DNA from 3 places in the Micromonospora sp. WMMD1155 genome. Region 3 is predicted to be linked to each of the others. Evidence: predicted binding sites of a transcription regulator. Region 3 holds the regulator's gene; each other region holds the start of a gene.

Region 1 (9,650 bases), 570 kb from region 3:
GGTTGACGATCATCAGAACGGTGACGCCGCCGGTGATCATCTGGTCGGCGATGGTCTGGAAGGCGGTCTTGTCGTTCTGGGCGTTCTGGATGTCGGACTGGACGCCGGCGGCCTTGAACGCCTCCTCCAGGAACCGACGGTCCGCGGTCTCCCAGCGGACGGACGACTTGCTGTCCGGGAGGATCACGCCGATCTTGGGGGTCTTCTTGGAGTCGGTCGAACCGGAGCCGGCGTCGTCGCCGCCACAGGCGGTCAAGCCGCCGGTCGCGAGCAGGCCCACGGCGGCGATGGTGAGGATCCCCTTACGCATGTGCAGGGTCCTTTCGGGTGGGGGAGGTGTCGTTTTGTTGTGTCCGGCAACGTATTTCGCGTCACACCGGCTCCACAAGACCGCGCAGGTGCCAAGTTTGTTGGGAGCGATAACAATTCAGCAACGCGACTGTTACTCCCCGGCCATCCCGGAACGGTTCGGCCGTCATGAATGTCGTCAGCGGGTCTGCAACGGCGCGGTGCGGGCGTCCGTGAGCGCCACCAGATCGGCCGCGGCCAGTTCGAGCTGCAGGCCACGCCGACCAGCCGAGACGTAGATCGTCGGGAGATCCAGCGCGGAGTCGTCCAGCACGGTCGGCAAGCGGCGGCGTTGCCCGAGCGGGCTGATTCCCTTACGTACGTAGCCGGTGGCCCGCTCGGCGACCGCCCGTTCGGCGAGCGTCGCCCGCTTGCCGCCGACGGCCGCCGCGAGCGCCTTCAGATCCAACTCGCCGGTGACCGGGACGACCGCGACGGTGAGCCCACCGTCGACCTCCGTCACCAGCGACTTGAAGACGCGCTCCGGTGCCACGCCGAGCGCCACCGCCACCAACGCGCCGTAGTTCGGGGCCTCCGGCGACACCCGGTACGGGTGGGTGCGATGCGCGATCCCGCGCTTGACCAACAACGCCGTCGCGGGCGTGCCCTGTCCTGCCATGCCGACGACGCTAGGCCACCGGCTGTCCGATCAGCACTGTCGGTGCGCCGGCCACCCGGGTGAGCACCAGGCTCGCCGAGGCGTCGCCGGTCAGCCGCAGGTCCCGTCGAAGCTGCTCCGGGGTGAGGGCGGAACCCCGCTTGAGGATCTCCACCCGCCCCACCCCGCGCTCGCGCAGCAGCGCCCGCAGACGCTTGAGCGAGAACGGCAGCACGTCGGTGATCTCCAGGCAGCGCGCGTACGGGGTGCGGGTGGGGTGGTCGGCGTAGAGGTAGGCGATGCTCGGGTCGCCGAGGGTGGCGGCCAGTTCGGTGGCGAGTTCGGCGACGAGGTGCGCGCGGACCACGGCCGGGTCCGGGTCGTACAGGTAGCGACGCGTCGGGCCGACCGGCGCCTCGTCGGTGCCCGAGCCGGTGAGCTGGTGGATCTCCGTACGGAACACGCTGGCGCGGCGGGGCACCTCGGCCAGCTCGCCGCACCAGAGCGCCGCCTCGACCAGGTCGCCGTTCACACTCACCCACTCCGCCTCAGCGCCCGCCGGAACGAGCCCGTGGTCCAGGCCCGGCGCCACCTTCACGACGGTGCGTGGCACCCGGTCGGCCAACCCGGTCACGAAGTCCCACGGCGGCGAGTAGGCGCGCGGATCGAAGATTCGTCGCCCGGTGCCGGTCGTGCGGCGGGCCGGGTCGCAGAAGACCCCGTCGACCCGTGACACGTCGAACGCGGTGGCATCCCCGCACTCGACGGTGAACAGGTCGGCAAGCCCGGCCGCCGCGGCGTTGGCGGCGGCCATCGCCGCGGTCACCGGGTCGGCCTCCACCCCGTACACCCGGATGCCGGCACGGGCGGCGGCCAGTGCGTCGGCGCCCAGGCCGCACCCGAGATCGGCCAGGGTGCGCACCCCGGCGGCGTGCAGCCGGGCGGCCCGACGGTCGGCGACCACCCGACGGGTGGCCTGTTCCAGGCCGGGGCGGGTGAGGAACATCCCGGCGGCGGCCGGGCCGAACTTGCCGACCGCCCGGTGGCGCAGCTCGGCCTGGGTGAGCGCCGCCGCGGCCAGCGTCGGCGGCACCCCGGCGGCGCGCAACGCCGAGGCCGCGGTCAGTGGATCACCGCCGGCGAGACCGGCCGCCGCGGTGAGCGCGGCCGACCCCTCGGGGGTACGCAGCGCCGCCAGCTGATCGAGATCCACGCCGTCATTCTCCCGGTCGGACCAAGAATCCTGGCTGGCGGGGCGCGACGCGCTGGCACTCTCCTTGACGGAGTGCTAGCCACGGAATAACCTGCGATTAGCACTCTCACCCTGAGGGTGCCAGCTTCCGGGTCTCACGACCCGGGTGCGCAACGCCAGGCGGACCGGCACCCGCGACGACGGCCCCGCCCGGTGGCATGAGGCAGATTGACGCTGGTCGGCCCCGCCGGCCAGCAACGAAACCAGTACCCCAGGAGGGTATGCCCGTGACTACCGCGACCAAGGTTGCGATCAAGCCGCTCGAGGACCGCATCGTGGTCCAGGCGAACGAGGCTGAGACCACCACGGCGTCGGGCATCGTGATCCCCGACACCGCCAAGGAGAAGCCGCAGGAGGGCACCGTCCTCGCTGTGGGCCCGGGGCGCGTCGACGACAACGGCAACCGGGTTCCGGTTGACGTGCAGGTCGGCGACACCGTCCTCTACTCGAAGTACGGCGGCACCGAGGTCAAGTACGCCGGCGAGGAGTACCTGGTGCTCTCCGCCCGCGACGTCCTCGCGGTCATCGAGAAGTAAGCAACCGATCAGTTCCATTGCCCCGGTCCGGCTCGCCGGGCCGGGGCAATGGCGCTTCGAAGGGACATTAATGGCGAAGATCCTGAGCTTCTCGGACGACGCCCGGCACCTGCTGGAGCACGGTGTCAACGCCCTCGCGGACGCGGTCAAGGTCACCCTCGGCCCGCGCGGGCGCAACGTCGTCCTGGACAAGAAATTCGGTGCGCCGACGATCACCAACGATGGTGTGACCATCGCCAAGGAGATCGAGCTCACCAACCCGTACGAGAACCTCGGCGCGCAGCTGGTCAAGGAGGTGGCGACCAAGACCAACGACGTCGCCGGCGACGGGACCACCACCGCGACCGTGCTGGCCCAGGCGATGGTTCGCGAGGGTCTGCGCAACGTGACCGCCGGGACCAACCCGGCCGGCCTCAAGCGGGGCATCGACGCGGCGGCCGTCAAGGTCTCCGAAGCGCTGCTCGGCCGTGCCGTCGAGGTCACCAGCAAGGAGTCGATCGCGAACGTGGCGACGATCTCCGCGCAGGACGCCACGATCGGCGACCTGATCGCCGAGGCGATGGAGCGGGTCGGCCGCGACGGTGTCATCACCGTCGAGGAGGGCTCCATGCTCACCACCGAGCTGGACGTGACCGAGGGTCTCCAGTTCGACAAGGGCTTCATCTCGCCGAACTTCGTCACCGACCTGGAGAGCCAGGAGTCCGTCCTCGAGGACGCGTACATCCTGGTCACCACCCAGAAGATCTCGGCGATCGAGGAGCTGCTGCCGCTGCTGGAGAAGGTCCTGCAGAACAGCAAGCCGCTGCTGATCATCGCCGAGGACGTGGACGGCCAGGCGCTCTCCACCCTGGTGGTCAACTCGCTGCGCAAGACCCTCAAGGTCTGCGCGGTCAAGGCCCCGGGCTTCGGTGACCGGCGCAAGGCGATGCTCCAGGACATCGCGATCTCCACGGGTGCCGAGCTGGTCGCCCCGGAGCTGGGCTACAAGCTCGACCAGGTCGGCCTGGAGGTGCTCGGCACCGCTCGGCGCGTCGTGGTCGACAAGGAGAACACCACGATCGTCGACGGTGGCGGCCAGAAGGCCGACGTCGCCGACCGGGTGGCCCAGATCCGCAAGGAGATCGAGGCGTCCGACTCCGACTGGGACCGGGAGAAGCTGGCCGAGCGGCTGGCGAAGCTCTCCGGTGGCATCGCCGTGATCAAGGCTGGTGCGGCCACCGAGGTCGAGATGAAGGAGCGCAAGCACCGCATCGAGGACGCCATCGCGGCGACCAAGGCTGCGGTCGAGGAGGGCACCGTCCCCGGCGGCGGTGCCGCACTGGTGCAGATCCTCTCGGTGCTCGACGACGACCTGGGCTTCACCGGTGACGAGAAGGTCGGCGTCTCGGTCGTGCGCAAGGCGCTCGTCGAGCCGCTGCGCTGGATCGCCCAGAACGCCGGCCACGACGGCTACGTCGTGACGCAGAAGGTCGCCGACCTCAGCTGGGGCAACGGTCTCGACGCCGCCCAGGGCGAGTACGTCGACCTGGTCAAGGCCGGCATCATCGACCCGGTGAAGGTGACCCGCAACGCGGTCACCAACGCCGCGTCGATCGCCGGTCTGCTGCTCACCACGGAGAGCCTCGTGGTGGACAAGCCGGAGCAGGCCGAGCCGGCCGCCGCCGGTGGGCACGGCCACGGCCACGGCCACCAGCACGGCCCGGGCTTCTGATCCGGTAGCGACACCCGTTCCGGGGCACACCGTCGTACGGCGGTGTGCCCCGGCTCGTTCTCGCGCTTCTCTGGTCATTACCGAACGCTGACGTTGTTGGCGACCGGGCGAGATGATCGCGCACACTGGGCCGATGAGCACCACGTCGCCGCGCTACGCCGCGCTGGCCGGAGTGACCGCCGCCGCCGTCGCGATCGGGATCGCCGAGCCGGTGGCGGTGCTGACCGGTCCCCGGTCGGCGCCCCTGGTCGCGGTCGGCGGGGCGGTCGTGGACGCCGTCCCCGAGTCGTTGAAGCAACTCGCCATCGACCTCTTCGGCACCGCCGACAAGATCGCCTTGCTGGTCGGCACGGGCCTGTTGCTGGGAGGGTTCGCCGCACTGTTCGGTGTGCTTGCGGTCCGTCGGCTGGCGTTCGGCCTGACCGGCATCGCCGTGTTCGGCGTCATCGGCGTGACCGCCGCGCTGACCCGACCCGGTGCGGACGCCTTCGACGCGCTGCCGTCCCTGGTCGGCGCCGCCCTCGGCGCCCTGGTGCTCTGGCTGTTCATCGACGGGCCGTTCGAGCTGGACCCCTGGCCCTGGTCCCCACCCACCCCGACCGCCGGTGCGGTGTCGTCCGCCGACCCGGTGCCCCCTTCAGGGGTGGTGCCGTCCGGCGGGTCGGGGCGAGAGTCGCGGAGCGAGCCGTCCTCGCCGGGTGACGAGGGCCTGCCGGCGACGCCCGCCGCGCCCGCGCCGGTGGTCCCCACCGGGCCGGACGGTCCCGCCGAGGTCGACCCCGAGTCTCGACGGCGGTTCCTCACCGGCAGCGGGGTGCTGCTCGGCACCGCCGTGGTGGCTGGCCTCGGTGGGCGCTGGCTGGCTGGACGACGCGGCGTCTCCGCCGCGCGGGACGCGATCCGACTGCCCGCGCCGGTCGCCGCCGCGCCGGCCGTGCCGGCCGGCGCGGACCTCTCGCTGGCGCAACTCGCGCCGTACGTCACCCCGAACCTGGGCTTCTACCGGATCGACACCGCGCTCGTGGTGCCGCAGGTCGACCCGGACACCTGGCGGCTGCGGATTCACGGTCGAGTCGGCACCGAGCGCACCTACACGTACGCCGATCTGCTGGCCCGGCCGCTGGTGGAGCGGTACGTCACGTTGGCGTGCGTCTCCAACGAGGTGGGTGGGGACCTGATCGGCAACGCCCGTTGGCTCGGCGTACCCCTGCGGGAACTGCTGGACGAGGTGGACCCGGACGAGGACGCCGACCAGGTCGTCGGCCGGTCGGTCGACGGCTGGACCTGCGGGACGCCCACGGCGGCGCTGCGCGACGGGCGGGACGCTCTGCTGGCGGTCGGCATGAACGGCGAGCCGCTGCCGGTCGAGCACGGCTTCCCGGTCCGGATGGTGGTGCCCGGCCTCTACGGCTACGTGTCGGCGTGCAAGTGGGTGACCGAGCTGGAGTTGACCAGGTTCGCCGACTTCGACGCGTACTGGGTGCCCCGCGGCTGGTCCGCCCAGGGGCCGATCAAGACCCAGTCCCGGATCGACGCTCCCCGGCGACGCAACCGGCTGACCAGCGGCCCGATCACCGTGGCCGGCGTGGCGTGGGCACAGCACCGGGGTATCCGCCGCGTCGAGGTACGCGTCGACGACGGGCCCTGGCAGGAGGCGACACTGGCCCCGACGGTGTCGGTGGACACCTGGGTGCAGTGGTCGTGGAGTTGGGACGCCACGCCGGGCGAGCATCGCCTCCAGGTCCGGGCGACGGACGCCACCGGGGAGACCCAGACCGAGCGTACGCAGGGCGTCGCCCCCGACGGCGCGACCGGCTGGCACACGGTGACCGTCGCCGTCCGCTGACGGCCTCGATCGGCCGACGCACGGCGTCCGCCGCCGTCCTGGGGTGGGTCGCCCCGGCCGGTCGGCCAGCGCCAAGCCATCCGCCGACCCGCGACTGCCCGACCTCGGAGATCTTGGACAGTTTCCGTTCCCGCGTAACGGAAACTGTCCAAGATCTCGGTGTAGACACGCCGCTGGCCGGCACCCCGTTGTGGGGGTGCCGGCCAGCGGTCGGATGGTTTCAGAAGGGGGTCAGCTGTTCCAGTACTGGCCGACCAGGTCGGCAGCCTGCTGCTCCCACTGGGCGTACGCGTCCGGGTACGCCGACACCTGCACGGTCTGCGCGGCCTCGGTCAGCGGCATGTCCTGCCACCCGTCAACCTGCTTCAGGCCCTTCAGGAACGCGGTGGTCGAGTACTCGGGGTCGGTGATCTGCTCCGGCGTACCCCAACCCGAGGACGGGCGCTGCTGGAACAGGCCCAGCGAGTCGTGGTCGTTCCTGTCGCCGAGGTGGCCCAGGTTCTCCAGCTTCGACTCCTGCAGGCTCGTGGCGATCGAGATCACCGCAGCCCGCTCGGGCAGGCCGGCCTTCTTCGTGGCGGCGATGATCGCCTTCACGTTGGCGGTCTGCTCGTCGTTCAGGTCGATGTGGGACTGGTTGCCCTGAGTGCCGTGCGGGATCAGCTTGGCGGTGTCCGGCTTGTCGGCCTGCACCGCTACCGCGACCGGCTTGGCGTCGACGATGTCGTGCGCGGCGATCGGGCCGGCGAAGACACCACCGACGAACGCCAGACCAGCAACGGACAGCACGCTCTTACGCATGATCGTGTTCATGGGGGTAGCTCCTTCGGGGGTAAGGACACCCGCAGTGATGCCACGGGTGTGAGCACCTCGTCCGGCGCATCGACGTTCAGGGGGGAAAGTCTCGGGGGTTTGCGCCCACGGGCCGGGGGTTGCCTGCGGCGCTGGTTCGGCTACCTGCGGGCGGGGCCCGTGGTGCCGAGATCGACGACCTACCAACTGGTGGGTGCCGGGTCCGTGTGTAACGGCCGGGGGCCGGGGCCCATTCCCGGGCCGATCCGTCGGCACCATCGGGAGGCGGTGCCCGCGGCCGGGTGGGCGCTGAGGCGCCTCCCTGGGCGATCGCTCGTCGGGACTGTAACGACCACCCGGTGGCCGGCATTCCAGCCCGGGGCTCGGCTGGCGGGCCCTGGTACTGCGATCGTCAGGAGGTGTAACGACTCCGGCCCGGCCATGATTCCGGCCTACGGGTGCGGCCGGTCACGGGATGAAACCGCATATACGGCCCGAGAGGGCATCGCGGTGACGGGCCGGATCGGACAAAACGCCCACTCGCTCGCGCGTGTCACGCCGTCGCGGCGCGCGCCTCAGGCACCCCCCGGTTCGCAGACGCCGAAACGCGCCCCCGAACCGGGGGGCGCGTTCCGTTTGTCTGTTATGTAAAGATCAGGCCACGTTGCGTTGGATCGGAATGGTCGACTTGTGCGGGTGGCCCAGCCGGGCCTCCAACCGCGCGACGTCGACCCGGGCGTGTCGGCGGTCGGCCAGGTCCTCCCAGCCGACGGCGAGCAGTCGCAGCCGCTCCGACTCGCTGAAGCCGCCCCACACGCCGTACGGTTCGCGAACCGACAGTGCGTGGGCGGCGCATTCGGCCCGGACCGGGCAGGCGCGACAGACCGACTTGGCGGCGGACTCGCGGCGCAGTCGGGAGGAGCCTCGCTCGCCGTCGGGGTGGAAGAACTGGGCGCTGTCCCGCCCTCGGCAGGCACCGAGTCGCTGCCAGTCCCAGAGATCGACGATGGGTCCGGGCAGTCTACGTACGTTCGACATCAGCACCCCTCCTCCCGCGCGGCTCCGCGAGAATCCTTTGGCCGGTGTCCGGGCGGCGGGCCGCGCAGGCGCACCGTTCCCGGCCTGGACCTCCCGGTACCCGGGCTGTCGTCACCTCACACGTGTGTGATCGAAAACGTCCCGCAAATTGCGGCTTTTGCCCCTTCTGTCGGAAAAGTTCGAAGGATTGCCGGGAACCCCCTCCCCAGCCGACCCCGTCATGGTCTGCTCGTTGGCGGAGAGGAGACCACAGTGCGTAGCGTCCTTGTGTGCGTTCGGACACCACTCGCGGCCCAGCACCTTACTTCTGCTGCCGCGCGGCTGGGGTTGTCAGCAATCGTTCGTACCGCCGTCTCCGATCCTGAGGTGATGCTGCGGTTGGCCGAGCGACCGGCCGACGTGGTGCTGGCCGACACGGCCCTCACCCGGCCGGACAGCGCGGGCTTCGTCCGTCGGGTGTTGGCGCGTGCGCCGCAGGCCGCGGTGCTGTTGCTCGGCACCGAGGAGTCCGAGGCCGCGGCGGCCACCATCAGCGCCGGTGCCCGGGGTCTCATCCAGAACGTCGACCACGACCTGACCAGCGCCGTGGCCAAGGCTCTGCTGCTGCTCGCCGCTCCCGGTCGAGCCTCCCGGCAACGGATCACCGACCCGGCCCGGAACGCCGCGGCGGTGGGCGGTTCCGGCCGCTCCGGGCCGTCGCCGCGTGGCTCCGGCGAGCCCGGCTGGGCGGCCGCCCCCGGCGAGGGGACTGCGGGTGTGCCGTCGGTGCCGGTGCAGCGGGGCGACGACGAGGCCGAGTCGGCCACCGGCGATGCGTCGGCGGACCAGAGCGAGGCGGCCCGGCCCACCTCGAACGCCCTACCCACCCGTGCGTCGATCGGGCTCACCGAGCGTGAGCTTCAGGTGCTGCTGGGCATGGCCGAGGGCAAGAGCAACGCGGAGATCGGCCGGGAGCTGTTCGTGTCGGAGGACACCGTCAAGACGCACGCCCGCCGGTTGTTCCGCAAGCTCGGGGCGCGGGACCGGGCGCACGCGGTGGCGGCGGGCTTCCGCGCCGGCCTGGTCGCCTGACCCGTCCGCGCAGAGCGACGCCCGGCGCGACTGCCGCGACCGGGAGGCCTTCGCCGAGGTGTCCGGCACGATCAGCACGCGAACGGCCGCGAGGACGGCCGCAACGGCCGCCGCGCCACATGACAGCACCGGCCCGCGCGACGACGGCCGCGACGCCCCGCCGCGGCACACGGCAGCGTTACTGCGCGGCGGTCGGGGTGCCCGGCTCGTCCTCGGTGCCCTCGGAGAGGGTGTCGTGCACCCCGTCGGCGTACCCCCGGGCGTAGTCCCAGGTCACGTAGTGGTCCGGGTCGGGGTCGTAGGCAGGCTCGTGCACCCGGGGGCGGCCCGAGTTGAGCAGGTGCCGCAGGTTGCCCCGGAGCAGGTCCCAGTCGAAGTAGTGCGGCTCGCGGCAGTCCTCGCATTCGATCACCAGCCCGCGGACTCCGATCGGGGCCAACAGGGCCTGGTATATCTCC
Region 2 (9,650 bases), 900 kb from region 3:
CGGCGCGTACCCCGAGTCGTCGGTTCGCCGCCGTGACCGCCGTGGTGCTGGTGGTGGCGTTCGGCGTGGTCGACCTCGGCCCCGGCCAACCGGGCCTGTACGGCGAGCGACTGCTGGTGGTGCTACGCGCGCAGGCGGACCTGACCGGTCTGCCGACCGGCACGGCGGGTCGGGCGGGGCGGGACGCCCGGGCGACGGAGGTCTACCGGCGGCTGGTGACGACCGCCGAGCAGAGCCAGGCCGACCTGGTCCGGGAGCTGAGCCGACTTCGACTCGACCCGGTGTCGTACTACCTCGTGAACGCGGTCGAGGTGGACGGCGGCCCGGCGGTGCGCGCGTGGCTCGCCCGCCGACCGGAGGTGGACCGGGTGCTGATCAGCCAACGCCTCCGCCCACTGCCGGCCCCGGCCGGGCAGAACCGGGGCACCGCGCCCAAGCCCACCGGTCCGGAGTGGAACATCAGCCAGATCGGTGCCGACAAGGTCTGGTCCCAGCTCGGCGTGACCGGATCGGGCATCGTGGTCGGCAGCTCGGACTCGGGGGTGGACGGCACCCATCCGGCACTGCGGGCGCAGTTCCGCGGTGGCGACGACTCCTGGTACGACCCGTGGGACGGCACGCGCAGCCCCACCGACCAGGGCGGGCACGGCACCCACACGGTCGGCAGCGCGGTCGGGCGGGACGGCATCGGGGTGGCACCGGACGCGCAGTGGGTGGGCTGCGTCAACCTGGACCGCAACCTCGGCAGCCCCGGGCACTACCTGCAGTGTCTCCAGTTCATGCTGGCGCCCTTCCCGACCGGCGGTGACCCGTTCACCGACGGCCGCCCGGAGCGCGCCCCGCAGGTGTTGACCAACTCGTGGGGCTGCCCGTCCATCGAGGGGTGCGACCGGGGTGTGCTGCGCCCGGCCACCGCCGCGTTGGACGCCGCCGGGATCTTCGTGGCGGCCGCGGCCGGCAACACCGGCCCGTGGTGCGCGTCGATCGACGACCCGCCGGCTCCGTTCCCGGACGTGTTGACGGTGGGCGCGGTGGACTCGCAGCGACGGGTCGCCGAGTTCTCCTCGCGCGGACCGGTTCCCGGCGTGGGCAAGCCGGACGTGCTGGCGCCGGGTGTGGGCGTGGTGTCGGCCATGCCGGGCGGCACGTACGCCGCACTCGACGGCACCTCGATGGCGACCCCGCAGGTGGCGGGGGTGGTCGCGCTGATGTGGTCGGCGAACCCGGCGCTGGTCGGCGACGTGACCCGGACCCGGCAGATCCTGCGGGACACCGCGACGGCGGCCACGCCGACCTACCGCTCCCGCAACCCGTCCGACGACTGCGGCACCCCGTCGAACGTCACCGGGGCCGGTCAGGTCGACGCGTACGCCGCCGTTCGGGCGGCCGCGGGGGTGCGACCCGGTACCCGGTGATCTAGGGTCGGCGACCATGGACGCCGAGATCACCGTCACCGAGCTGAGCACCGACCTGGTCCCCGCCGTGGTACGGCTCTGCGAGCAGGCGCTCGACCTGCCCGAGGACGCCGCCGAGGCGGCCCCCGTCGTGGACGTGCTCTGGCCCCGGGCCGCCGCCGACCGGCGGGTGGTCGGGCTGGGCGCGTACCGGGGTGCGGACCTGGTCGGGGTGTTGATCTGCTCGGAGTCGGCGACCGAGCCGGGCATCGGGCACGTGGACCTGGTCGCGGTCCTGCCGGACCAGCGCCGTCGGGGCGTCGGCCGTTCACTGCTGCGGCGGGCCGAGCAGGTGCTCGCCGAGCGCGGCGTGACCGAGGTGCTGCTGGCCGGGAACCCGCCGTACTACGCGTGGCCGGGCATCGACGTCCGCTACACGCCGGCGGTGTGTGCCGCCCTCGCGCTCGGCTACCACCAGGACCGGACCGCCTGGAACATGACCGCGGACCTGTCGTACGACGGGTCGCCGGCCCTGCGGTCCACGGAGGCGGCGGAGCGTCGGCTGGCCGACCAGGGCGTGACCGTACGTCGGGCGGAGCCGAGGGACCTGCCGGCGCTCACCGCATTCGCCCGGTCCACCTTCGGCGGCGCGTGGGACGGCGAGTTGACAGGGTCGGTGGGTCGGGACGGCGCCGGTTGCCACCTCGCGGAGCGGGACGGCGAGGTGCTGGGCTTCGCCGCGTACGGGTCGTCCCGGCCGAGTTGGTTCGGGCCGATGGGCACCGCGCCGGCGGCGGAGGGCTCGGGCATCGGTGGGGTGTTGCTGCGCCGCTGCCTGCGGGATCAGCAGGCGGCCGGGCTGGACCGGGCGCAGATCGGCTGGGTGGGGCCGGTGCCGTTCTACTCGGGCAGCGCGGGCGCCTGGATCGAGCGGGTCTTCTTCCTGTACCGACGGACCTTGACCGACTAAAAGGGTCAAACAGGACATAGATCCATTCGCCCGCATCGGCCATCGACGCCCCCTACCGTTTCGGTAGAGGAGGCAGCCATGACCACGGATGACGACCAGACCGAGGACGGCACGCCGATCACCTGGAAACCGGTCGGCGAGCTACCCGGCCGACTGCCATTCGACCGGCTCGACTACGGCGACGCCGAACAACTCGCCGAGATGACCACCGACGGGGAGTCGCCGCTGGTGGACGAGCCGCGCGAGATGGTGGACGCCCCGATCCAACTGCTTCCGCCGTACGACCGGGCGCAGAAACGGCGCAACCAGCGCCCACTGCCGACCTGACGACGAACGGGGCGGACCGCGTCAGCGGCCCGCCCCGTTCGGTGTGTCGGAACTGGACTCAGAAGTCCATGTCCCCGCCACCCGGGCCGGCCGGGGCAGCCGGGGTCTTCTCCGGCTTGTCCGCGACGACGGCCTCGGTGGTGAGGAACAGCGCCGCGATGGAGGCGGCGTTCTGCAGCGCGGAGCGCGTCACCTTGGCCGGGTCGATGATGCCCGCGGCCAGCAGGTCGACGTACTCGCCGTTGGCGGCGTTGAGGCCGTGACCCGACTCGAGGTTACGGACCTTCTCCACCACGACGCCGCCCTCGAGGCCGGCGTTGACGGCGATCTGCCGCAGCGGGGCGTCCAGCGCGACCTTGACGATGTTCGCACCGGTCGCCTCGTCGCCGACCAGGTCGAGCTTGTCGAAGGCGGTCTTGCCGGCCTGGACCAGCGCGACGCCACCACCCGGGACGATGCCCTCCTCGACGGCGGCCTTCGCGTTGCGAACGGCGTCCTCGATGCGGTGCTTGCGCTCCTTGAGCTCGACCTCGGTGGCCGCGCCGACCTTGATGACCGCAACGCCGCCGGCCAGCTTGGCCAGCCGCTCCTGCAGCTTCTCCCGGTCGTAGTCGGAGTCGCTCTTGTCGATCTCGGCCCGGATCTGGTTCACCCGGCCCTGGATCTGCTCGGCGTCACCGGCACCGTCGACGATGGTGGTCTCGTCCTTGGTCACCACGACCTTGCGGGCGCGGCCCAGCATGTCGAGGCTGGCGGCGTCGAGCTTGAGGCCGACCTCCTCGCTGATGACCTGACCACCGGCGAGGATGGCGATGTCGGTCAGCATGGCCTTGCGGCGGTCACCGAAGCCCGGCGCCTTGACGGCGACCGACTTGAAGGTGCCACGGACCTTGTTGACCACCAGGGTGGCGAGAGCCTCGCCCTCCAGGTCCTCGGCGATGATCAGCAGCGGCTTGCCCGACTGCATGACCTTCTCCAGGATCGGGAGCAGGTCCTTCACCGACGAGATCTTGCTGTTGGCGATCAGGATGTACGGGTCGTCGAAGACGGCCTCCATACGCTCCGGGTCGGTCATGAAGTAGGCCGAGATGTAGCCCTTGTCGAAGCGCATACCCTCGGTGAGCTCCAGCTCCAGCCCGAAGGTGTTGCTCTCCTCGACGGTGATGACGCCTTCCTTGCCGACCTTGTCCATCGCCTCGGCGATGATCTCGCCGACGGTGCTGTCACCAGCGGAGATGGAGGCGGTGGAGGCGATCTGCTCCTTGGTCTCGACGTCCTTGGCGAGCTTGGACAGCTCCTCCGAGACGCTCGCGACAGCGGTCTCGATGCCCCGCTTCAGGGCCATCGGGTTGGCGCCGGCGGCCACGTTGCGCAGGCCCTCGCGAACCAGGGCCTGGGCCAGGACGGTCGCCGTCGTCGTGCCGTCACCGGCGACGTCGTCGGTCTTCTTGGCGACCTCCTTGACCAGCTCAGCGCCGATCTTCTCGTACGGGTCCTCGAGCTCGATCTCCTTGGCGATGCTCACACCATCGTTGGTGATGGTGGGGGCACCCCACTTCTTCTCGAGCACGACGTTGCGGCCCTTGGGGCCGAGGGTCACCTTCACGGCGTCGGCGAGCTGGTTCATGCCCCGCTCGAGGCCGCGGCGCGCCTCTTCGTCGAACGCGATCATCTTGGCCATACGGCGTTGTCCTCCTGGACACTCACGGGCCACCCGAGATGTGCCTCGGATGGGCCGCCTGGTGTACGCACCTTGGGACGTCGCCACCTGGCGACGACGACGTCCTTCGGCCGGGCCGGATAGCCCGCGACGACCGGCCGTGTGCCGCCCCGGCGTCTCCACGCCGGTGCGACCTGGCCCCACCGTCCCGACCATTGGCACTCACGGTATGCGAGTGCCAATGACTTGTTTAGCACTCTCCCCTGCCGAGTGCAAGCACGACGAAGCCGCTCAGCCGAGTTCCGCGGCGAGTCCGGTGGCGTTCACCGGCCCCTCATGAGCGCGCTGCTCGGTGTACGTCAGCAGCAGACCGATCATCTGGGCGAGGTGGGCCGGCAGGGCCAGGACAGCGGTGACCCCGATCACCACCACCGCGCCGAGCGCGGTGCCCGCCGACGCGAAGGGATCGGTGCCGAGAGCGGAGGTGCCGAACCCTTCCAGGGCGCTCGCGACGAAGCTGACCACGATCACCGCGAGGGCCACCAGGGCCACCCGCCCGAGCAGCAGGCCGAGCCGGTCGTGGAACATCCGGAACGATCGGCCGATCGGGTTGTGGCGCTCGAAGAGGTAGACCGGGCCCGCCATGCTCAACGCGAACGCCAGATAGATGCCCGGCAGCACGCAGAAGCAGATGCCGAAGCCGATGAGCAGGCTGATCAGCAGGGTCCACCCCCACAGCCCGAGCGCCCGACGGAGGCCGTAGCGCAGCGCGGCGTCGAGGCCGGCCGGTTGACCGGCTGCCTGCCGGGTGATCACCCAACTGCCGGCGGCCCACCCGACGGCCTGCACCAGGCCGATCACCAGACTCCCACCGACCAGCACGGCCAGGAGCCCCGCCAACTCCGCGACGAAGTCGTCCGGCAGTGCGGCGGTCGGATTGGTCTCGGCCTCGGCGGCCCAGGTCGCCGACGGGTCCACCCCGAGAGAGATCACCGACAGCACCGCCGCGGGCAGCACCTGGGTCAGCAGCATGATCGGCACCAACTGTCGCCAACCCCGGCGCAGCGCTCCCCCGCACCTGTTGAACCAGCCACCGATGCCGAAGCCGGGCGGCGTGACGAGGGGGTCGTTCGGGTCGAACCCGTAGCCGGGCGGATACCACCCGGCCGGCGGCCCCGGATACCACTGCTGCGCGCCGTACGGACCCGCGCCGGGTGGGTAACCCCCGGTGGGCGGGAACACCCAGCCCTGCGGCGGCGGACCGCCCGGCCCCCAGGTGCCCGGCGCAGGGTCCCACCCCGGCGGTAGGCTGGCCGGCTGTACGTGCTCGCCACCCGGCGGAGGACCGCCCACACCGGGTTGGCCCTGGGTCGGGTCGGACGGGCCCGGCTCACCTGGCCCGGAGGGTGGGGTGGACGAGGGTGGCTGGTCGGTCATGAACGCTCCTCAGCATCGGCTGGAACGGTTCACGATCTTCCCGGTTGCGCGCCCGTGCCGCTGCCCCGACGCGCGGGGCCGCTCGGTACGGGAGATTCAGCCGATGACGCGTACGTGTTCCGCCTGCGGACCCTTCTGGCCCTGCGCGATCTCGAACTCGACCCGCTGGCCGTCCTCCAACGCCTTGTAGCCGTCCATCTCGATCGCGGAGAAGTGAACGAACACGTCCTGACCGCCGTCGACGGCGATGAAGCCGTAACCCTTCTCGGCGTTGAACCACTTCACGGAACCCTGTGCCACGGTGCCACTTCCCTCACTCTGTGCGGCGTTGCCGGCCTGGCGCACGGCACAGCCGGACGCCATCGGAGCACCGCCTCAGCAATCGACGACGGCCATTGAAGCGGTGACCGAAATCGCACGCTACACGAGGAGTGACGGCCGTGCACGACCGCAAATCGGGCATATTCCAGCGCGGCCCGACGACGTCGAGGAACCCGTTTCCCGATCCGCCGGATCGGCGGCGGTGGATCCTGGCGAAGGGGCAGGCCGACCCCCGGGGCAACGGCCCGAGAGGCGTGGCCAGGAGCCCCGTCCGCCCTGTGGTAGGCATGCGGACATGACCACCGACACCGGCTCGCCCGTCCTGCGCCAGGCGGAGATCCGCCGAGTGCGGCCGACGGACGCCGCCCGGATGCGGGCGCTGCGTCTGGAGATGCTCGCCGACGCGCCGCTGGCCTTCCTGGAGACGATCGCGGACGCGGCGGCCCGGTCCCACGCCGAGTACGCCGCACGGATCGCCTACACCTCCGCCGGCCCGAACAACGCGCAGTTCGTCGCGGACCCGGGCGGCGGCCGGCTGGTCGGGCACGCCGGCGGCACCACCACTCCGGACGAGGCGGGGTTGACCGTCATCTACGCCGTGTACGTCACGCCCACCTGGCGGGGCAGCGGCCTTCTCGGCGAGCTGATCGACGGCGTCGCGGCCTGGTCGCGGGCCTGCGGGCGACCGGAACTGCTGTTGGAGGTGGTGGTGGGCAACGACCGCGCCTACCGCGCCTACCAGCGGCTCGGCTTCGAGGACACCGGTGTACGGGTCCCCCACCCCAACATCCCAGCGATGACCGAGCTGCAGATGCGCCGCCCAGCCTGACCCCGCCGACCTCCCCCGCCAGCGACCGGTGATCAAGAGGTTTGCGTCAGGAATCGCGCTGATCCTGACGCAAACCTCTTGATCACCTTGGGGGTCGGGCGTCGGGAGTCGGCTGGGCGCTGGGCGTCAGGCTGGGCGTCGGGACTGGACGATGCGGAAGCGGTTGGCCACGTAGGCCCCGTCGGTCAGGGCCGCGTTGGCCGCCGCGTTGGCGCCACTGCCGTGGAAGTCGGAGAACGCCGCCGACTGGTTCACGAAGACCCCGCCGGTGAGGTTGCAGGACAGGTGCACCCCCACCTCGACCGCGACCGCCTCGGTGGCGTCCAGCACCGACTCGTCGGTGGAGTAGACCCCGGCGGTGAGCGCACCCTTCTCGCCGACCGTCCGGCGCAGCAGCTCCAGACTGTGCGCGGTGGAGTCGGTCGCGATGACGAACGAGATCGGCCCGAACCACTCCCGGCCGTAGGTCTCCGCGTCGTCCGCGGCCAGCTTCACGATCGCCGGGGTACGCACCACCGCGTCCGGGAACGCCGGGTGGGTGACGGTCTGCGACTCCAGCACCGGGGAGCCGACCTTCGTCACGTCGGCCAGCCGTTCCAGCACCCCGTCGTTGACGATGGCGCCGGTCAGCTCCACGCCCCGGGCCGGGTCGGCGGTGAGCTTGCCGACGGCGGCGGCGATCCCGCCGGCCACCTCGTCGAAGCTCTTGTGCCCCTGGTCGGTCTCGATGCCGCCGGTCGGGATGAGGATGTTCTGCGAGGTGGTGCACATCTGACCGCTGTAGAGGGTCAGCGTGAAGCCGAGGTTGCGGCACATGCCGGCGAAGTCGTCGGTGGAGTCGATGACGACGGTGTTCAGACCGGCCTTCTCGGTGTAGACCGACGCCTGCCGGGCGTGCGTCTCCAGCCAGTCGCCGTACTCGGTCGAACCGGTGAAGTCGACGATCTTGACGGCCTGGTGCAGGGCCAGGTCGCTGGCGAGCTTCTCACCGGGGGCCTCGGCCGCCAACATGATCAGGTTCGGGTCGAAGCCGGCCTCGGCGAGCACCTCCCGCGCGTACTTCACGGTGATGGCCAGCGGCAGCACCGCCCGCGGGTGCGGCTTGACGATCACCGGGTTGCCGGTGACCAGCGAGGCGAACAGCCCGGGGTACGAGTTCCAGGTCGGGAAGGTGTTGCAGCCGATCACCAGCGCCACCCCACGCGGCACCACGTGGAACGTCTTGGTCATCCGCAGCGGGTCGCCCTTGCCGGCGGCCTTCTCCCAACCGGCGGTGCCCGGGTGCCGGGTCATCTCGGAGTACGCGTACGCCAGCGCCTCCAGGGCACGATCCAGCGCGTGCGCGCCACCGGCCTGGAAGGCCATCACGAACGCCTGTCCGCTGGTGAACTGCACCGCGTTGGCCAACTCGAAGATGTGCTTGTGCAGCCGGTCGAGGATCTCCAGGCAGACACCCACCCGGGCCTGCGGACCGGCGTCGCGCCACGCGGGCAGCGCGGCCGAGGCGGCACTCACCAGCTCGCCCGGTCCGGCGTGCGGGTACCGCACCGCCAGCTCCACCCCGAAGGGGCTCGTCTCGGTGGCGACCCGCCCGCCGGTGCCCGGCTGGTCGAGCGGGAAATCACCACCGAGGTACGCCTCGAAGGCGGCCTTACCGTCGGCGGCGGCGGTCTCGCCGTACACCCGGGGGCTGGGAGATTCGGGATAGGCGGACCAGTAACCCCGCTCCGTGATCGCGGTCAGCGCACGGTTGAGGGTGTCGGCGTGCCTCTCGTACAGGGGATGCGGGGTCTCCGTCATGCCCGCCATCATGCCGCAGTCGAGTTCGGGAGCAGAAGCGCCAATGGCCGCGGGGTTGCGCGCGGCGGCAGCGGGTAACCGCGGGCCTTCGGCCAGGGAAGCCGGCCAGGGGAGGGCGGCGGGTGAGGATCACCGAGATCCGGGTGCACGGGGTCGCCGACAAGGGGCCCGAGGCGATCCTCGACCGACCGATCGTCACGCGAGTCGCGGGAGACGACAACGCCGGCTTCTACGGGCCGCGGCCCGGCTACGGTGCCCCCGCCGACCGCGGCGGGGTGGCGCTTGAGGCATACCGCTGGAGCAGGCTGACCGGCGGCACCGCGACCCGGACGTTCTCTCTGGTGCTGCTTCTACCGTTCATGCTCAGCAACATCGCGGTCTGGATGCTGCCGGTCACCGGTTGCAGCGGCCGCGCCGCGCGGGCGCTGTGCCGACTGCTGGCCGCGACGATGACCGCGATGTACGTGCTCTCCACCGTCGGGGTGTCCCTCGACCTGATCGCCTGGCAGTGCGCGGCCTACCCGAGGTGCATGGAGGGGCGACGGGAGATTTCCTGGCTGGGCGACGTGCCACCCGGCCAGCGGCTCGCGCTGCTGGCCGTACCGCCGATCATCGCGATCGTCCTGATCTGGCGGCTCGGTGCCCGAACCTGGCAGCTCCCCGAGGACAGCGACCACGCGCCCGGGGTGGGTGCGGACCGGCTCGACGCGCCCGCCTTCTGGGACACCCGCTCGCTGCTGCGCCGCCTGCGCTCGGTTCACGTCGCGGTGGCGCTGGGCACGCTCGACCTCGCTCTGCTGCTGGCCCTGGCGCCGCACGACGCCACAGTGCCCGGCTGGCTGCTGCTGGCCGCGGACGTGGCGCTGCTCGCGGGCGCTGTGGTGCTGCTCTGCCGGCCGACGATCGAGCGGC
Region 3 (9,650 bases):
AGGACCACTCCACCCGCCACGGTTGCCCGAGTTCGCACCCACACCCCCAGATCGACAGTCTCCCAAGCGTACGTCCCCCGCGGACCTCTCCGGGTCGTCTGAGCGGTTCGGGACCGGCTCTGCCGAGGCGTGCCGATCGGGACATTCCCGCTTTGGGGCCGGTCTCACCTGCCGGAACGGCCCTCTGCCGCAGCCCCGCCCGGCGACGATCAGGCGCATCAGGCACACACCGTGCCAGCACTCCGCGTGGTGCCCGTCCGGCCTGTTCCGCACGTCACGGCCTCGATCCCGCCGGGAAGTGATTGACCAGTCAAGGAGTTGCCGCAGTTGACATGTCAATCGCTTGACCGCCCGGCCGTCCGACACCGGCGACCGGACCGGTCACGGAGCAAGGAGGAGTTCCATGGGAACGCTCGACGGCAAGGTCGTACTCGTCACCGGCACCGGCGGCGGTCTGGGACGGGTCGCCGCGCAGATCTTCGCGCGGGAGGGCGCGAAGGTCGTCGGAGCCGACATCCAGGTCGACGGCAACAACGAGACCGTCGAACTCGTTCGTAACGCCGGCGGTGAGATGACGGGCATCGCCCCGGTCGACCTCACCGACCCGGAGCAGGTGCGCACCCTCGTCGAGGACGCCGCAGCGGCCTACGGCGGGCTCGACGTGGTCTACAACAACGCGGCGGCGCTCCGCTTCGGGCCGATGCCCGACTTCTCGGTCGAGGACTGGCGCTACACCATCACCGGAGAACTCGACATCCCGTACTTCGTGTCGAAGTTCGCCTGGCCGCACCTGGTGCGGCGGGGCGGTGGCGTGATCATCAACGCCGCCTCCATGGCGGGGTCGATCGCCGGTCACGTCCCCCCGATGGTCGGCCACACCGCGGCGAACGCCGGCGTCATCGGTCTGACCCGACAGCTCGCCCTCGAAGGCGCGCCACACGGCATCCGGGCGGTCGCGGTCAGCCCCGGGCCCATCATCAGCCCGGCCAGCGAGCGCGACCTGGGTGACAACCAGGCGGCCCGGGACGCCATCACCGGAAAGACGCTGCTGAAGCGCTTCGCGCAGCCGGAGGAGGTCGCCGAACTGGTGGTCTTCCTCGCCTCCGACCGGGCGTCCTACATCACCGGCGCCAACTATCCGGTCGACGGCGGCGCGACCGCGTGGTGACCGCCGGGTGGGCGCCGACGCTCGACGGCGGCGCCCACGACGGTCACCGCGGCGCGGCGGCCCCGGTCTGCCGACCGGTGAGCCCGGTCCTACCCGGCATGGTCAGCGGAACCACCGTCCAGAGCGGCCACCCATCGAGTCGATCTCTTCTCCCGGAACGCGGTGACTCCCTCGCGCCCCTCCTCGGAGAGGAAGTAGCCGGTCGACAGGGCGGACAGCCGGGCCAGGTCCGCGCGCAGCTCGGCGGTGCCCGGTCGACGCAGCAACTCCTTCGCGCCGGCCAACGCGCCGGGCGCGCCCCGCACCAGCGAGTCGCAGTAGCCCCGCACCGCGGCGTCCAGTTCGGCGGCGGGCACGGAGGCCGTGACCAGGCCGACCTGGGCGGCCCGCCGCCCGTCGAAGGTGTCCCCGGTCAGGTACAGCTCGGCCGCGGCGCGCGGGTGCAGCCGGGGCAGCACGGTCGCCGAGATCACCGCCGGGATCACCCCGATCCGCACCTCGGTGAACGCGAACGTCGCCTCGTCGGCGCAGACCGCCAGGTCGGCGGCGGCGATCAGGCCGAGCCCGCCGGCCCGCGCCGGCCCGCCCACCCGGGCCAGCACCGGCTTCGGGCACTCCCAGAGCGCCGCGAGCACGTCACCCAGCATGCCGGCGGGAACCGTCCCGCTGGCGTACGCGGCGGCCGTCTCCTTCAGGTCCGCACCCGAGCAGAAGACCGGGCCGGTGTGGTCCAGCACGATCGCCCGGACCGTCTCGTCGGCGACCGCGTCACCCAGCCCGGCCAGCAGCTGGGTCATGAGACCGGTGGAGAGCGCGTTGCGGTTGTGCGGGCTGTCCAGGGTGAGGGTGGTCACCCCACGGGCCGTGGCGACCCGCACGAGGACGTCGGGAGAGGTCATGCCGGGCACACTAGTGGCCATGCCCGGCGTCCTTCCAGATGGTGAGACCGTCCCCGCCGACGGATCGCTGCCCGCCACCGCCACCACAGCGGTCGGCGCACGCGGCTTCGGCGTGTACGTCCACGTGCCGTTCTGCGCCAGTCGCTGCGGCTACTGCGACTTCAACACCTACACGGCCGCCGAGCTGGGCGGCGGCGCGAGCCGCGACGGGTACGCCGACACCGTCCTGGCCGAGCTGGCGCTCGCCGCCCGGGTGCTGGGCGACAGCCCACCGCCCCGGGTCGACACCGTCTTCGTCGGTGGCGGCACGCCCACCCTGCTCCCCGCCGACGACCTGGCCCGCATCCTCGACGGCATCGACCGCACCTGGGGGCTGGCCGCCGACGCCGAGGTGACCACCGAGGCCAACCCGGAGTCGGTCACCCCGGAATCGTTGAAGCTGCTGCGGGCCGCCGGCTACACCCGGATCTCGCTGGGCATGCAGTCCGCGTCGCCGGGGGTGCTGGCGATCCTGGACCGCACACACAGCGCCGGGCGGGCCACCGCCGCCGCCCTGGAAGCCCGCGACGCCGGCTTCGAGCACGTCAACCTGGACCTGATCTACGGGACGCCGGGGGAGCGGGCCGAGGACTTCGCCGCCTCGTTGGAGCAGGTGGTCGCCGCCGGGGTGGACCACGTCAGCGCGTACGCCCTGATCGTCGAGGACGGCACCCGGCTCGCCGCCCGGATGCGGCGCGGCGAACTGGCGTACCCCAGTGACGACGTGGCCGCGGACCGCTACCTGGCCGCGGAGGCCGCTCTCGACGCGGCCGGGCTCTCCTGGTACGAGGTCTCCAACTGGGCGCGCACCGACGAGGCCCGGTGCCGGCACAACCTGCTCTACTGGACCGGCGCGGACTGGTGGGGCCTGGGGCCGGGGGCGCACAGCCACGTCGGTGGCGTGCGGTGGTGGAACGTCAAGCACCCCTCGGCGTACGCCCAGCGGTTGGCCGACGGCGTGTCTCCCGGCCTGGCGCGGGAGGTGCTCACCGCCGACGAGGCGCACATGGAGGACGTGATGCTGCGGCTGCGCCTCGCCAGCGGCCTCCCGTTGGCCGTGCTCGACGCCACCGGACGGGCAGGCGCCGAGCGGGCGCTGGCCGACGGTCTGCTGGCCGCCGACCAGTACGCGGCCGGTCGGGCGGTGCTCACCCTGCGCGGGCGGCTGCTCGCCGACGCGGTGGTGCGCGACCTGCTGCCCTGAACGGGACGGTGCGGGGCCGGCCGGGGGAGCGGCCGGCCCGCTGTCACTTGACGAAGCTCGCGGAGAGCGGGTAGCGGTAGAGCTGCCCCTCGTTGGCCTTGATTCCGGCCAGGATGCCGAACACCGCGCCGAGGATGATGGCCGCGCCGACCCCGATGAAGCCGATCAGGATGCAGGACAGCACCCAGCCGACCAGGCCGACGATCGACCAGATGAGCTGGAAGTTGAGCGCCGCCACGGCGTGCGCCCGCACGGTCGGGGACTGGTTGCCGCGGACCAGCATCGCCACCAGCGGGGCGATCCAGCCGAGCACGCCGCCGCTGATGATCATCCCGGCGGCGCCGCCGAAGTGCGCGATCAGAGCCCAGGTCTTGTCTTCGTTGTTCGCGTAGCCGCCGCCGGGGCCGCCGTACGCGCCGCCGGTCGGGTAGCCGCCGGGCGGGGGATAGCCCCCGGGTGGAGGGTACCCACCCGCCGGAGGGTAGCCGCCTGACGGCGGTTGGTCACCGGTGGGCGGCGGATAGCCACCGGGCGGGGGATAGCCGCCCGGGCCCGGTGCGCCGGACAGTGGTGCGGTGGGTGGCTCGGCCGACGGGTACGAACCCGGGGAGGTCGGCTCCGGCGGATGGTTGCCGGGGTCACCCGCGCCGGGAGGGCGAGGAGGTTCAGTCATGGATGTCACGGTAGGGGCACCTGGCAACGCCGCACCAGTGCGACACCGCCCGGCGGTGTGGGCCGATCGGACCGGTGGGGGTGGCGCGGGCCGCACCGACCGGCCGCCGTTGATCATCGCGTCGGCGGGTGCACCGACGTAGACTGGCACTCGTTACAGTCGAGTGCCAGGACGGCCCGGCCGGCCCCGGAGGTCGGCGGCCGACGTGCGACAGGAGGTGCGGAGGATGGGTCTCGACGACCGGAAACTCGCCGTGCTCCGCGCCATCGTCGAGGACTACGTCTCCACCCAGGAGCCGGTCGGCAGCAAGGCGCTGGTCGAACGGCACCAGCTCGGGGTCTCCCCGGCCACGGTCCGCAACGACATGGCCGTGCTGGAGGAGGAGGGCTACATCCGGCAGCCGCACACCAGTGCCGGCCGGGTGCCCACCGACCGTGGCTACCGACTCTTCGTCGACCGGTTGTCCCGGGTCAAGCCGCTCAGCCCGGCCGAGCGTCGGGCCATCGAGCGCTTCCTGGTCGGCGCGGTCGACCTCGACGACGTGGTGCACCGCACGGTGCGGCTGCTCGCCCAGTTGACGCGGCAGGTGGCCGTCGTGCAGTACCCGTCGCTGGCCCGCTCCTCGGTGCGTCACCTGGAGCTGGTGCCGATCTCCACCACCCGGCTGATGCTCGTCATGATCGCCGATACCGGTCGGGTGGAGCAGCGACTGGTGGAGCTGCCCGGGCCGGTGCCCGCCGACGACGTCACCGACCTGCGTCGGCTGGTCAACGAGAAGCTGGCCGGGGCTCGGCTGTCCGACACACCCCCGCTGGTGCAGGCACTGGTCGAGGAGGCGTCGCCCGAGTTGCAGCCGACGATGACCATGCTCTCCACGGTGCTCCTGGAGACGCTCGTCGAGCGGCACGAGGAACGCATCGCGCTGGCCGGCACCGCGAACCTCACCCGGGGTGGTCTGCTCGACTTCCAGGGTTCGCTGCGGCCGATCCTCGAAGCGCTGGAGGAGGAGGTCGTGCTCCTCAAGCTCATCGGGGAGACCGAGCCGAGCACGACCCGGGTGCTGATCGGCGACGAGAACGAGTTCGACAACCTGCGGGCCGCCTCGGTGGTCAGCACCGGCTACGGCCCGGGCGCGACGATCGTCGGTGGTCTCGGGGTGCTGGGGCCCACGCGGATGGACTACCCCGGCAACATCGCCACGGTGCGCGCCGTGGCACGCTACGTGGGCGAGTTGCTGGCCCAGAACTGACCAGTCAGGGCCGACGGCCGGCGGCTGCCGGATCGGCGCAACGCGAGACGAACATGAGGACACGGAACGCAGTGGCCAGGGACTACTACGGCATCCTCGGTGTGAGCCGGGAAGCCTCCGATGACGAGATCAAGCGCGCCTACCGCAAGCTGGCGCGCCAGTTCCACCCGGACGTCAATCCGGACCCGGAGGCTCAGGAGAAGTTCAAGGACATCAACGCCGCGTACGAGGTCCTCTCGGACGACCGGAAGCGGCAGATCGTCGACCTGGGTGGCGACCCGCTCGCCCCGGGCGGCGGCGGTGCCGGAGGCCCCGGGGGCCCCGGCGGTGCCGGCCCGTTCGTCGGTTTCCAGGACATCATGGACGCGTTCTTCGGCGGTGCCGGGGGCAACACCCGGGGGCCGCGTCCGCGTACCCGCCCGGGCGCCGACGCGATCCTGCGACTCGAACTCGACCTGCACGAGACGGCGTTCGGCGTCGAGGCGCCGATCACCGTCGACACCGCGGTGCTCTGCACCACCTGCTCCGGCGCCGGCACGGCCGCCGGCACCCACCTGGCGACCTGCGAGGCGTGTGCCGGTCGCGGCGAGGTGCAGTCGGTTCAGCGCACCTTCCTCGGCCAGGTGGTCTCCGCCCGGCCGTGCACCGTGTGCCAGGGCTACGGCACCACCATCCCGCACCCGTGCCCCACCTGCGCGGGCGACGGTCGGGTGCGTACCCGCCGTTCGCTGACCGTCAAGATCCCGGCCGGGGTCGAGGACGGCATGCGGATCCGGCTGGCCCAGCAGGGCGAGGTCGGCCCGGGTGGCGGCACGGCCGGTGACCTCTACGTGGAGATCCACGAGCGGCCGCACGACGTCTACTCCCGCAAGGGTGACGACCTGCACTGCCGGGTCACCGTGCCGATGACCGCGGCGGCGCTGGGCACCCGGCTCACCATCAAGACCCTGGACAGCGAGGAGACCGTCGACGTCAAGGCCGGCACCCAGCCGGCCAGCACGCTGCGGCTGCGCGCCCGGGGCGTGCCGCACCTGCGCGGCACCGGTCGCGGCGACCTCTACGTGCACCTGGACGTGCGGACACCCACCAAGCTCGACCCGGACCAGGAGAAGATGCTGCGCGACTTCGCCAAGACCCGCGGTGAGGAGGTCGCCGAGCTGTCCAAGCAGGGCGGCTTCTTCTCCCGGATGCGCGACGCGTTCAACGGGCACGCCTGAGGTGTCCGCGCCGCTCTTCCTGGTCGAGGCGCTGCCCACCGGCGACACGCTGACCCTGGCGGGTCCGGAGGGGCACCACGCCGCGACCGTGCAGCGGCTACGCGTCGGTGAGGAACTGCTGCTCGCCGACGGCCGGGGCGGCACGGCCGCCGCCGTGGTCACCGCCGTCGGCCGGGGCAGCCTGGAGGTCACCGTCACCTCCCGGGGGTACGCGGACGCGCCGGTACCCCGGATCGTCACCGTGCAGGGCATCGCGAAGGGCGACCGGGGCGAGCTGGCCGTGCAGGCGATGACCGAGGTCGGCGTCGACGAGATCGTGCCGTGGGCGGCGTCGCGTTCGGTGACCCAGTGGCGCGGTGACCGGGGCGTACGGGCCCGGGAGAAGTGGGTGGCGACCGCCCGGGAGGCCGCCAAGCAGGCCCGCCGGCCGTGGCTGCCGGTGGTGGCCGGGTCGCCGGACGAGTCGACCGCCACGGTGGCCCGCCGGATCGCCGGTGCCGCCGCCGCGTTCGTGCTGCACGAGGAGGCCGACGAGCGGCTGACCACCGCCGACCTGCCGACCTCCGGTGAGATCGTCCTGGTGGTCGGCCCGGAGGGTGGCATCGCCCCGGCCGAGCTGACCGCGTTCCGCGAGGCCGGCGGCCGACCGGTGCGGCTCGGTCCGGCGGTGTTGCGCACCTCGACCGCCGGAGTGGCGGCGCTCAGCGTGCTCGCCACCCGCCTCGGCCGCTGGTGACCGTTCAGGGCCTCGGGAACACCGGCACGACCTCCTCCTCCGGCCCCAGATCCAGCCCGGCGTTCCCGATGATCTGCGGGTCGGGTGTGCCGACCACCGCGAGGTCCTTGCCGTCGTAGTCGAAGCGGTGCAACACGTGCCGCATCGCCTCCAGCCGCGCCCGCTTCTTGTCGTTGCTCTTCACCACCGTCCACGGCGCGTCGGCCGTGTCGGTCCAGAAGAACATCGCCTCCTTGGCCTCCGTGTACTCGTCCCACCGGTCCAGCGACGCGATGTCCATCGGGGACAGCTTCCACTGCCGGACCGGGTCGACCTGGCGGATCGCGAACCGGGTGCGCTGCTCGTTCTGGGAGACGGAGAACCAGAACTTGACCAACCGGATGCCCGAGCGCACCAGCATCCGCTCCAGCTCCGGGGCCTGCCGCAGGAACTCCAGGTATTCCTTGCGGCCGCAGAAGCCCATCACCCGCTCGACGCCGGCCCTGTTGTACCAGGACCTGTCGAACAGCACGATCTCACCGGCCGCCGGCAGGTGCGCCAACCACCGCTGGAAGTACCACTGGCCGGCCTCCCGCTCGTCCGGTTTGGCGAGTGCCACCACCGACGCGCCGCGCGGGTTGAGGTGCTCCATGAAGCGCTTGATGGTGCCGCCCTTACCGGCCGCGTCCCGCCCCTCGAAGATGATCAGCAGCCGCTCGCCGGACTCCTTGATCCAGTCCTGGAGCTTCAACAGCTCGATCTGGAGCAGCCGCTTGTCCCGGTCGTACTCGTCGCGGTCCATCCGTTCGTCGTACGGGTAGTCCTCGCGCCAGGTGTCGACGGGAGTCCCGTCGGGTCGGAGCAGGACGGGGTCGTCGTCGTGGCCGTCGGCCACCCGGTAGTCGGCAGTGAGGTCCAGCAGCGCGGAGTCGGCCATGTCGGTGGGACTTACCCATCCACGTGCCCCGAACCACCCCCCGGACCGGGTGATCCGGCGGTTGTTCCGACGTCAGCTCCGCAGGTAGGAGGCGCCGTTGAGGTCGACGATCGTGCCGGAGGCCCACTCGGCCTGCGGCGAGGCCAGCCAGTGCACCGCGGCGGCGATCTCCTCCGGCCGGGCCACCCGGTCGAACGGGCTCTGCGCCCGGATCGCCGCACCCTCGTCCCCGCGCAGGTACTCGGCGACCATGTCGGTCGCCACGAAGCCCGGCGCGACGGTGGCGACCGCGATGCCGTACGGCGCGAGCGCCACGGCGAGGGACTGGCCCAGCGCGTTCAGCCCCGCCTTGCTGGCACCGTACGCGGGCTGGTGCGGCTCCCCCCGGAACGCGCCCCGGGACGAGACGTTGACGATCCGCCCGCCGCGTTCACGCATGTGCTGGGCGGCGCACCAGATGACGTTGCCCGCGCCGGTCAGGTTGGTCTCCAGCACCTGCCGCCAGCGCTGCTGCCACTGCTCGTAGGAGGCACCGAAGATCGGGTGCGGGTCGTCCCGGTCGCCGTACGTCCCGGCGTTGTTGACCAGGACGTCCAACCCGCCGAGCGCCTCGGCGGCCCGGTCGACCATGGCCCGGACCGCGTCCGGGTCGGTGAGGTCCGCGCGGACCACCACGTGCCCGGCACCGGGCAGTCGCGACCGCAGGTCCTCGGCCGCGTCGGCCGAGTCGCGGTGGTGGATCGCCACCCGGTCACCGCCCGCCGCGAACGCCTGTGCCACCGCGGCGCCGATCCCCCGCGAGGCTCCGGTCACGAGTACCGCCCGATCCGTCATGCCGGCCATCCTGCCCGAGCCACCTGCCAGTCCTTACACTGCCCCGATGGGATCCGACTGCCTGTTCTGCCGCATCGTCGCCGGGGAGATCCCGGCCACCGTGGTCCGGGAGACCGACACCACGCTCGCCTTCCGCGACATCGATCCGAAGGCGCCGGTGCACGTCCTGGTCATTCCGAAGGAGCACTACGCCGACGTCGCCACCCTCGCCCAGGGTGACCCTGCGCTGGCCGCCGACGTGCTGGCGACGTCCGCCGCCGTGGCCGAGGACGAGGGCCTGCTCGGCGACGGTTTCCGGTTGATGTTCAACACCGGCGCGTACGGCGGGCAGGAGGTGTTCCACGCGCACGCCCATCTGCTCGGTGGTGCGCCGCTCGGCCCGATGCTGGCCCGGGACCTCGCGTGAGCGAGCCGGCCGCCCGGGGGCACGAGCACCTGGGTCGACTCGTCCGGCGGGTGCAGGCCGACGCCCGGGTGCCGGCGGTGTCGGTGGCGCTGCACCGGGCCGACCGACCGCTCTGGACCTGCACCGTCGGCGACACCGGAAGCGACAACCCGCTGGCGCCGGACACCCAGTTCCGGATCGGCTCGGTCACCAAGACCTTCACCGCGGCGCTCACCCTCCAGTGCCGCGACGACGGGCTGCTGGACCTGGACGACCCGGTGGGTCGGCACCTGGATCTGCCCGCCCACGGTGAGCTGACCGTACGCCGGT

Evidence for each region. Region 3 encodes HrcA, which represses chaperone genes, less so after heat shock. Its sites were predicted from a motif close to GGTTNGCACNCTCNNNNNGAGNGTGCNAACC; they were not measured.
Region 1: groES (co-chaperone GroES) is a predicted target of HrcA. The motif match lies at 2,255-2,285, and genes of this name have one in related genera.
Region 2: groL (chaperonin GroEL) is a predicted target of HrcA. The motif match lies at 4,565-4,595, and genes of this name have one in related genera.

The regions. Positions count from the first base shown of each region.
Region 1 is NZ_CP120742.1:3,586,683-3,596,332, forward strand. It holds gene O7617_RS16465 (substrate-binding domain-containing protein) at 1-310, opposite strand, end outside; gene ybaK (Cys-tRNA(Pro) deacylase) at 488-967, opposite strand; gene O7617_RS16475 (methyltransferase domain-containing protein) at 978-2,159, opposite strand; gene groES (co-chaperone GroES) at 2,420-2,734, shown strand; gene groL (chaperonin GroEL) at 2,805-4,445, shown strand; gene O7617_RS16490 (molybdopterin-dependent oxidoreductase) at 4,579-6,291, shown strand; gene O7617_RS16495 (hypothetical protein) at 6,523-7,104, opposite strand; gene O7617_RS16500 (WhiB family transcriptional regulator) at 7,738-8,121, opposite strand; gene O7617_RS16505 (response regulator transcription factor) at 8,374-9,192, shown strand; gene O7617_RS16510 (DUF5319 domain-containing protein) at 9,371-9,650, opposite strand, start outside.
Region 2 is NZ_CP120742.1:3,254,647-3,264,296, reverse strand. It holds gene O7617_RS14870 (S8 family serine peptidase) at 1-1,415, shown strand, start outside; gene O7617_RS14865 (GNAT family N-acetyltransferase) at 1,432-2,364, shown strand; gene O7617_RS14860 (hypothetical protein) at 2,443-2,691, shown strand; gene groL (chaperonin GroEL) at 2,750-4,372, opposite strand; gene O7617_RS14850 (hypothetical protein) at 4,643-5,788, opposite strand; gene O7617_RS14845 (cold-shock protein) at 5,885-6,088, opposite strand; gene O7617_RS14840 (GNAT family N-acetyltransferase) at 6,405-6,938, shown strand; gene paaN (phenylacetic acid degradation protein PaaN) at 7,065-8,738, opposite strand; gene O7617_RS14830 (hypothetical protein) at 8,861-9,650, shown strand, end outside.
Region 3 is NZ_CP120742.1:4,154,711-4,164,360, forward strand. It holds gene O7617_RS19125 (hypothetical protein) at 1-44, opposite strand, end outside; gene O7617_RS19130 (SDR family NAD(P)-dependent oxidoreductase) at 404-1,168, shown strand; gene O7617_RS19135 (enoyl-CoA hydratase-related protein) at 1,258-2,067, opposite strand; gene hemW (radical SAM family heme chaperone HemW) at 2,087-3,310, shown strand; gene O7617_RS19145 (DUF4870 domain-containing protein) at 3,354-3,983, opposite strand; gene hrcA (heat-inducible transcriptional repressor HrcA) at 4,210-5,232, shown strand; gene dnaJ (molecular chaperone DnaJ) at 5,304-6,449, shown strand; gene O7617_RS19160 (16S rRNA (uracil(1498)-N(3))-methyltransferase) at 6,451-7,185, shown strand; gene ppk2 (polyphosphate kinase 2) at 7,190-8,101, opposite strand; gene O7617_RS19170 (SDR family oxidoreductase) at 8,174-8,935, opposite strand; gene O7617_RS19175 (histidine triad nucleotide-binding protein) at 8,982-9,341, shown strand; gene O7617_RS19180 (serine hydrolase domain-containing protein) at 9,338-9,650, shown strand, end outside.